2 regions of the Thioclava sediminum genome follow, and region 1 is predicted to be linked to the other one. Evidence: riboswitches for the same ligand, from Rfam matches in the RefSeq annotation. Region 1 holds a riboswitch; the other holds the start of a gene.

Region 1 (4,423 bases):
TGGGTGGATGGGTGTCAATATATAGTTTTCCCTGCCGCGCGAAACTCTCGCGCGACAGGGCGGTGTCACGCCTCAGGCGCCGTCGCCAAGCGCCCGGATATGCGCCGGAAGGCGGGCATTCTGGCCATACATGAAGTGGTTCTCCATGCGCTCCGAGAAGCGGCTGGCCTCGGTCTCGCGGCCCACGGCCTCGGCCATTTCGCGGATATGCATCGGGCTCGCCCCGCAGCACACGCCGAGATAATTCACCCCGATCGCCTGTGCCTCACGCGCGAAGGCGCCGATCTCGTAGCGGTTGCAGGCCAGCGGATCGAGCGCGGTCGGGAAGGTTCGACCGTGCGGCGAGGGGCAGGTGCAGCCGTTGTGATCGGACAGGTTGAAAAAGGTGGGCTCCTCCTTCGTGGTCCGGTAGGGCACGGGCAGGGCGCCGACATGGCAGCTTACCGCCGCGCGCACTTTACGCAGCCAAGGCATCATCGTCTGCGGCCCGCGGAAGCAGTTCAGCCCGACGACATCGGCGCCACCCTGTTCAAGCTGCTGGCAGGTCTCGACGATGCCGACCCCGTCCATCATCTCGTTGCCCGCCATCGGCGCGAGGGTCAGCACCACCGGCAGCCCCGACGACTTCGCGGCTTCCAGAGCACAGAGCGCCTCGCCCGCGTAGTAGAAGGTCTCGCCGATGATAATGTCCGCGCCTTCCTCGACCGCCCAGCCGATCATCTCGTCGAACATCGCGCGCACCTCGGCCTGCCGCGCCGGATCGGCCGGATCCCAGATATTCGTGTTCGAGATATTGCCCGCCATCAGGTTGCCGGTCTTCGCATTGGCGACCTCGCGCGCGATCTTCAGCGCCGCGCGGTTGAGCGGCTCCAGCAGGTCTTCCTTGCCGATCACGCGCATCTTCTCGCGGTGGCCGTTATAGGTGAAGGCCTCGACGATATCGCTGCCGGCGCGCTGGAAATCGACATGCAGATTGCGCAGCGCCTGCGGGTATTCGAGCGCCACCTCGGGCACGAATTCCCCGGCGGTCAGATAGCCGCGCCGTTCCAGTTCGAACAGGAAGCCCTCGGCGCAGATCACCGGGCGCGCGTCGAGCAGACGGGTCAGTTTGTTGTCATTCATGGAGAGATCCTCTCAGTTCATCCATGACCATCGTTTGGAAAAGCCGAGCCTCACAAGAAACGGAGTGCCGTTTCCTGCTGCAATGGTCCTCGGCCGGGCCGCAGCATGCGACCGCAAGACGAAAAACGGGTTAGAGGCCGCGTCGGGCGCGTGCGCCGCCCCGCCGCACCGGCGGCGGCATTTCGATCGGCAAGGCGAAAGGCTGCGGGGTCAGCGACTCCAGCAGGAGCTCGCAGAACACCTCCACCGCGGGCGAGATCAGCGAGTGCGGATAGGCCTGCATATGGGCGACGATCGCCGCCTTCGCATAGGGCATGTCGCCCGGCAGCGTGCCGAGCCATTCCATATAGCCCAGCGTGCCCAGCTCACGCGCACGCAGCGGCGAGATCGGTCCTATATCGAGTTGTAGCAGTGAAAGCGTTCGTTCCAAAAGCATCGCGCCCTCCGCGCAAAAGGGCGGGAGTGGTCGCGGCACGGCGATATGCGAGATCCGATCTGGTCCATCTCTCGTCTCTCCGTCCCAGGGCACCCCGCCCGGGTTTAAGGTGACCGAGATGCGCTAGGCGCGCATCCGAGATGGCAGGTCTCCTGACTCGCGGGTCGTAGCTTCACCGGACCTTCCCAACCTTTGCAGGTCAGTGGCGTTTCCGGTGGCGCTCGCCGCTTACAGTTGCGGGGGCAGTCACGGAGTTGGGCATCGCCCGCACCGTGTTCCCTTTTCAGCCGACCCTTTGGGGCCGGACACCATCCCGGATTTGATCGCAGGAAAATTCGGCGCTGTCCAGAACGGATTGGGGGATGTGGGACAAGCGGGCCCGGCGTTGACGGAGATCAAGGTCGAAATGCGCCTCTGCGATAAAGTGCCCGCAGGTGCAAACAGGGGAGGCGCGCTGATGGCCACGAAGAAAGAAGTCATTCCTTTCGATAGTTTACGCCGAGAGGACGTCGCGCTTGTGGGCGGCAAGAACTCATCGCTTGGCGAGATGGTGCAGGAATTGGGCGCCAAGGGCATTCAGGTTCCGCCGGGCTTCGCCACCACCTCCGACGCCTATCGGATGTTCCTTGACGAGAACAATCTGACCGAGGCCATCGCGGGCTATCTCGCGGATTACGATGCCGACAAGATCAGCCTTCACGTCGCGGGGCAGAGCATTCGCGACACCATTGTGGCCGGGGACTGGCCCGACTCGACCGAGGCCGCGATCCGGGAGGCTTACCGCGATCTGTCGAAGCGGGCAGGGGTGCCTGAGGTCTCCGTCGCCGTACGCTCGAGCGCGACGGCCGAAGACCTTCCCGATGCCAGCTTTGCCGGTCAGCAGGAGACCTATCTCAACGTGGCGGGCGAAGAGGAGCTTCTGACCGCGTGTCGCAAGTGCTATGCCTCGCTCTTCACCGACCGCGCGATCACCTACCGCAAGCTCCGTGGCTTCAATCACCTCGATGTGGCGCTCTCCGTGGGCGTCCAGCAGATGGTGCGCTCCGATATCGGCGGGTCGGGCGTGATGTTCTCGATCGACACCGAAACCGGCTTCGACAAGGTCGTGCTGATCAGCGCGGCCTGGGGCTTGGGCGAGAATGTCGTGCAGGGCGCGGTCACGCCGGACGAGTTTCAGGTCTACAAACCGTTCCTTGGCAAGGCCGGCATCAAACCGATCATCGAGAAGAAGCTCGGGGCGAAAGAGATCAAGATGATCTATGCCGGGCCGGACGCCCCGAACCCGGTGCGCAACGTGCCGACATCGAAAGCCGAGCGCGGGAAGTTCGTCCTGTCGGATGACGAGGTGCTCGACCTCGCGCAGCAAGCGTCCACCATCGAAGCGCATTACGGCCAGCCGATGGATATGGAATGGGCCAAGGATGGTGTGACGGGGAAGCTGTTCATCGTACAGGCGCGCCCTGAGACGGTGCAATCTCGGGTCTCTGCGGGGTCACTGCGGCGCTATACCATCGGCACGCACGGTCCGGTCGTCGTCAGCGGTCTGTCGGTCGGCGAACAGGTCGCGACCGGGCGTGTCTGCCTGATCGAAGACGTCAAGGATATCGACGATTTCGTGGACGGCTCGGTGCTTGTCACCTCGACAACGGACCCCGACTGGGTGCCCGTGATGAAACGGGCTTCGGCCATCATCACTGATCACGGCGGCAGAACCAGCCACGCCGCCATCGTCAGTCGCGAATTAGGCGTGCCCGCCATCGTCGGCTGTGGCGATGCGACCCATGTGCTGCATGACGAGCAGGAGGTGACCGTCTGCTGTGCCGAAGGGGACGAGGGCCGGGTCTATGATGGCTTTGCCGAGTTCACGGTCGAAGATCTGAACCTCGATGCGGTGCCGGAGACCAAGACCAAGGTCATGCTCAATCTCGCCAACCCGGCCATCGCCGCGCGCTGGTGGCGGCTGCCGATCGACGGTGTCGGTCTCGCGCGGATGGAATTCGTGATCTCGAACACGATCCGGGTCCATCCGATGGCGCTGATGCATTTCTCCGATATCCGGGAGGCCGAGGTGCGGGAGGAAATCGAGACGCTCACGAGGGGATACGAGGACAAGGCCGAGTATTTCGTCGATCAATTGGCGCTTGGCCTGTCCCGGATCGCCGCCGTGGCCTATCCGAACCCGATGATCCTGCGGCTGAGCGATTTCAAGACGAACGAATATGCCGACCTCCTGGGCGGGCGGCAATTCGAGCCCGTGGAATCCAACCCGATGATCGGCTGGCGCGGCGCCTCGCGCTATTACGATCCCGCCTATGTCGAGGGGTTCCGGCTCGAATGCCGGGCGATCCGGCGGCTGCGCGAAGAGGCAGGCTTCGACAATGTGCTGGTGATGGTTCCGTTCTGCCGCACGCCCGAAGAAGCCGACCGCGTGCTGGCGGTGATGGCCGAGGAAGGGCTGGTGCGCGGATCGAACGGGCTGCAGATCTACGTGATGTGCGAAGTGCCCTCGAACGTCATCCTCGCCGAGGAATTCGCCAAGCGGTTCGACGGTTTCTCCATCGGGTCGAACGATCTGACGCAGCTGACCTTGGGCATCGACCGCGACAGCGACCGGCTCGCGCCCTTGTTCGACGAACGGCACGCCGCCGTTCAGTGGATGATCCGGAGCGTCATCGAAAGAGCGCATGGCGTGGGCGCGAAGGTCGGGCTCTGCGGTCAGGCACCGTCGAACTACCCGGAATTCGCCCGCAGGCTGGTGGAGTTCGGCATCGACTCGATCTCGGTGACCCCGGACAGTTTCCTGAAGGTCAAAGGCCATGTTGCCGAGGCGGAAGGTCAGCGCTGACCCGACCGTGAACCCGCGGG
Region 2 (4,423 bases), 690 kb from region 1:
GCGATCACTTCATCACCCTGCCGATCCTGCGCGCGGCCGCTGCCGCCCACGGGGAGATCGCGCTCGTTCAGTTCGACGCCCATTCCGACACCTGGGCCGATGACGATATGGACCGGATCGACCACGGCACGTTCCTCTACAAGGCGATCAAGTCGGGCGTCGTGAGAGCCGAGAATACCGTCTCGGTCGGTATCCGCACCGACAATCCCGATACGCTGGGCGTGACGATCGTGGATGCGCCTTCGGTGCATCGCGAGGGCGTCGAGGCCACGCTGGAACGCATCCGCGCGGTCGTGGGCGACAAGCCCTGTTACATCACCTTCGACATCGACGGGCTCGACCCGGCCTTCGCGCCCGGCACCGGCACGCCGGTCTGGGGCGGTCTGGCCAGCTGGCAGGCGGCAGAGCTGTTGCGCGGGCTGAAAGGGATCAACCTGATCGGTGGCGATGTGGTCGAGGTCTCTCCGCCCTACGATCCGACCGGCGTGACGGCCATCGCGGGCGCCCATGTCGCGACCGAGCTGATCGCGCTGGCCGGTTGGGGGCTGCGGGAGGGCGCGGCATGAATCGGGCCGTGACGATCCTCGCGCTCGGGTTGGCTGCGGTTGCCGTAGCCGATGGCTGGGTGCGCTTCGCCCCGATCGACCCTGCGCGCTACAAGGTCGAGGGCTTGGCGAAAGCGCCCGGCGATCACCCCGAGACGGGCGGGTTTCAGGCGGCCCGCGAGGTCTCCGATCCGCTGGTGCAGATGGCCGCACTCGACAAGATCATCCGCGCCACCGCGCGCACGAAACAGGTGGCGGGCAGCGTCGATGAGGGGCATGTGGCCTATGTCACCCGCTCCGCCTTCTTCGGCTTTCCCGACGTCACCACGCTTTGGGTCGAGGGCAACACGCTGCAAATCCGCGGCCATCTCGTCTACGGCAAATCTGACCTTGGCGTGAACAAGGCCCGGATCATGGGCTGGCTCGACGAGGCGGGGCTGTAGGGGGGCTGATCCGAGGCGCGCTTGCCGGGTCACAGCGATCAACTCTGACGGCGCGCTCCCTTGCGAAGAGAGGGGCGAAGCCTAAGTGAGGCTCCATGCAGCCGGAGCCAGCATGACCACCATGTACCGTTATTTCTCCTGGGCCATCGCCGTCACCATCGCGGGGCTGGTCGGGTCGTTCGCGCTGGGATTTGCCCAGACCGGCGGGCTTGGCGGCGCGGTCTCTTTCCTGATGATCACGGCGGTGCTCGCCGTGCTGGAAATCTCGCTGAGCTTCGACAACGCGATCGTCAACGCCAACAAACTGCACCAGATGACGCCGAAATGGCAGCGTCGCTTCCTGACATGGGGTATTCTGATCGCGGTCTTCGGGATGCGTATCCTGTTCCCGCTGCTGATCGTCGTGATCGCCGCCGGGATCGGACCATGGGAGGCGGTGCAACTGGCCGCGAAACACCCGGCGGAATATGCCGAGATCATCGAGGACGCGCATCTGTCGATTGCGGGCTTCGGCGGGGCCTTCCTGATGATGGTCGCGCTTACCTATTTCATCGACGAGGGCAAAGAGGTCGACTGGATCCGAGCGTTGGAGCGCCGGTTGCGCGCGCTCGCCTCGATCCGCGGGCTCGAGATCGGCCTCGTGCTGCTCGTCATTCTGGCCTTCACCTGGATCCTGCCCGAAGGGCGTGAGGACGAGTTCATGTTCGCATCGATCTGCGGGCTTGCGACCTTCCTGGGTGTCGAAGTGCTCAGCCACGTGCTCGACCGGACGAATCTCGCTGCCGAGACGGCCAAGGCGGGTCTGGGCGCGTTCCTCTATCTCGAAGTACTCGACGCGTCCTTCAGCTTCGACGGGGTGATCGGGGCCTTCGCGCTGACCCAGAACCTGTTCCTGATCGCCATCGGTCTCGGTATCGGCGCAATGTATGTGCGCTCGATGACCCTGATGCTGGTGGAGCGCAACACGCTGAGCGAATTCCGCTATCTCGAGAATGGCGCCTTCTGGTCGATCCTGATCCTCTCGGTCGTCATGTTCACGCAGACGCTGGTGGAAGTGCCCGAGGTGATTACCGGGCTGATCGGGGCGGGGCTGATCGGGCTCGCGCTGCTGTCCTCGATCCGCTTCAACCGGCGCAGCAGAGCCGCCGTCGAGAGTTGAAATTTTCTTGACAGACTGCGGCGCGCGCGGCACAGCAGGGGCACTTCGGTTCCGCCTTGGCGGATGAAAAGGGAACCCGGTGCGATGCGTGCATTCATTCCGGGGCTGCCCCCGCAACTGTGAGCGGCGAGTGACGGCTGACTGAGCCACTGGGGCGACCCGGGAAGGCCAGCCGAAACCAAGACCCGCGAGCCAGGAGACCTGCCGAGGCGCTCATCCTTTCTGCCTGTGCGGGCGCGCAGCGGAGGCGGTCTTCCGTCAGTGGTGACATTCTCACCGTCGGCGGAAATTCCAAATTTCCAAAGACTTATGATACGAAGTTCACGCGACCGCAGAGTCGCGATACGAGGGAATTGGATATGATCCGCACCCGTTTGACCGTGGGCCTGATGCTCACCACCGCGCTGGCAGCCCCCGCGCTCGCGCAAGACAGCCAACCTTACCAACTCGATGAGATCGTGATCTACCACGGCGCGCTCGAGCCGCAATCGTCGGACAAGACCGCGCAGGCGGTCACCGTGCTGTCGCGCAACGAGCTGGAGCGTTCGGGCCAGACCCGCCTTGCCAATCTGATCGCGCAATCGCCGGGCGTCGGCATCCTGTCGCGCGGGCCGATGGGCGCGCAGACCGGCTTCACCATCCGCGGCGTGTCGCAGAACTACGTGAAGGTTATGGTGGACGGGATCGACGTCTCCGACCCATCCGCGCCGCAGGTGCTGCCCGATCTGGGCCGGTTCAACACGTTCAATTATGACCGGGTCGAGATCATGCGCGGCTCGCAATCGGCGGTCTATGGTGGGCAGGCGGTCGCCGGTGTGATCAACCTCGACACGCCGCGCCCGACCGAGGATGGCGTGAGCCAGAGCGTCAAGTTCGAGCTCGGCTCCTACCACACCGCGAATGCGGCCTATAACTTCGGTTGGAAGAAGGGCGATGACGAGCTCGCGATCCAGCTGTCGAAAGTCTACACCGCTGGTTTTTCGGCGGCCGACAAGAAGAACGGCAATACCGAGAAAGACGGCTACCGCGCCGATCGCGTGAGCCTGCGCGCGCAGAAGCGCATCTCCGACAATCTGCTGATCGGTTTCAACGGGTTTGCCCAGAACGACCGGGGCGAGTTCGACAACGGCTTCAGCTCGCCGCCCACGGACAGCAACGAATACACGATCCACAAGGAGCGGGGCGGGCGTCTCTTCGCGAAATTCACGACAGGTCCGCTCGATCACGAGCTCGGTCTGACCTATTACACGACCTCGCGCTGGTATCCGGTCTATGACTACGGCTACGAGGGCAAACGCCGCAAACTCGACTGGAAAGCCTCGACCGATCTCGGGCCGGGCCGCGTGACCTTCGGCGCGGATCGCACGCTGGAAACCTATACCGGTACCTATGTCACGGGCGATGTCCTGACCGCGGATACGGGCGTCTTCGGTGAATATGCCTTCTCGCCGATGGACGGGGTGAACGTGACCGCCTCGGCGCGCCATGACGATCACTCGGATTTCGGCGGCAACACCACGGGCCGTCTCGGCGTCACCTGGCAGGCCGATGCCACGACCCTCTTCCGCGCTTCGGTGGGCAACGGGTTCCGTGCGCCGTCGGGCTACGAGCTTTATGACGGATATGCGGGCAATCCCGATCTCAAGCCCGAGAAATCGCTGAGCTACGACCTTGGGGTCGAGCGCGATTTCGGCGCGCATAAGCTGACCGCGACGCTGTTCCATATCGAGGTGGACGACCTGATCGACTACAGCAACACGACCTACAGCTATTACCAGACCTCGGGCACCGCCAAGCGGCAGGGGCTGGAGCTGGGCCTGAAAGGGCCGATCTCCAGCATGGTCAATTACAGCCTCGGCTATACCTATCTGGACTCGAAGAACCCCGACGGCCTTTCTGCCGGCTCGACGTGGAATTCGGCTTTCGGGCGGCATACGCTGACCGCCGGAATCGACGCGCAGGTGACTGACAAACTGACGCTCGCCGCCGATATGCGCGTGGTCACCGATCGTCAGAGCCAGCCCGATTACGGCCTTCTGAACGCGCAGATGACCTATGATCTGGGCAATGACAAAGAGGCCTATCTGCGGATCGAGAACCTGACCGACACCGATTACCAGCTCTGGCCGGGCTACGGCACCTCGGGTCGCGCAGCCTATGTGGGGCTGCGTGCGCGGTTCTGATCTGAAAGGGGCGGTTTGCGCCGCCCTTTTCGCCGCCTTGGCGGCGACCTCCTCCGCATGGGCGGAGGAACCTGCGGGCGACGTGCCGCAGCG

The links. A riboswitch is a leader RNA that binds a small molecule or an ion and turns the genes downstream of it on or off. The one in region 1 is predicted to bind cobalamin.
Region 2: another riboswitch for cobalamin. It lies ahead of AKL02_RS11900 (TonB-dependent receptor plug domain-containing protein); the one in region 1 lies ahead of AKL02_RS08640 (hypothetical protein).

The regions. Positions count from the first base shown of each region.
Region 1 covers NZ_CP053562.1:1,810,827-1,815,249, forward strand. The annotation lists gene AKL02_RS08635 (homocysteine S-methyltransferase family protein) at 73-1,122, opposite strand; gene AKL02_RS08640 (hypothetical protein) at 1,253-1,558, opposite strand; cobalamin riboswitch at 1,684-1,886, opposite strand; gene ppsA (phosphoenolpyruvate synthase) at 2,016-4,403, shown strand.
Region 2 covers NZ_CP053562.1:2,495,950-2,500,372, reverse strand. The annotation lists gene speB (agmatinase) at 1-566, shown strand, start outside; gene AKL02_RS11910 (DUF1499 domain-containing protein) at 563-988, shown strand; gene AKL02_RS11905 (DUF475 domain-containing protein) at 1,101-2,147, shown strand; cobalamin riboswitch at 2,177-2,370, shown strand; gene AKL02_RS11900 (TonB-dependent receptor plug domain-containing protein) at 2,507-4,330, shown strand; gene AKL02_RS11895 (ABC transporter substrate-binding protein) at 4,317-4,423, shown strand, end outside.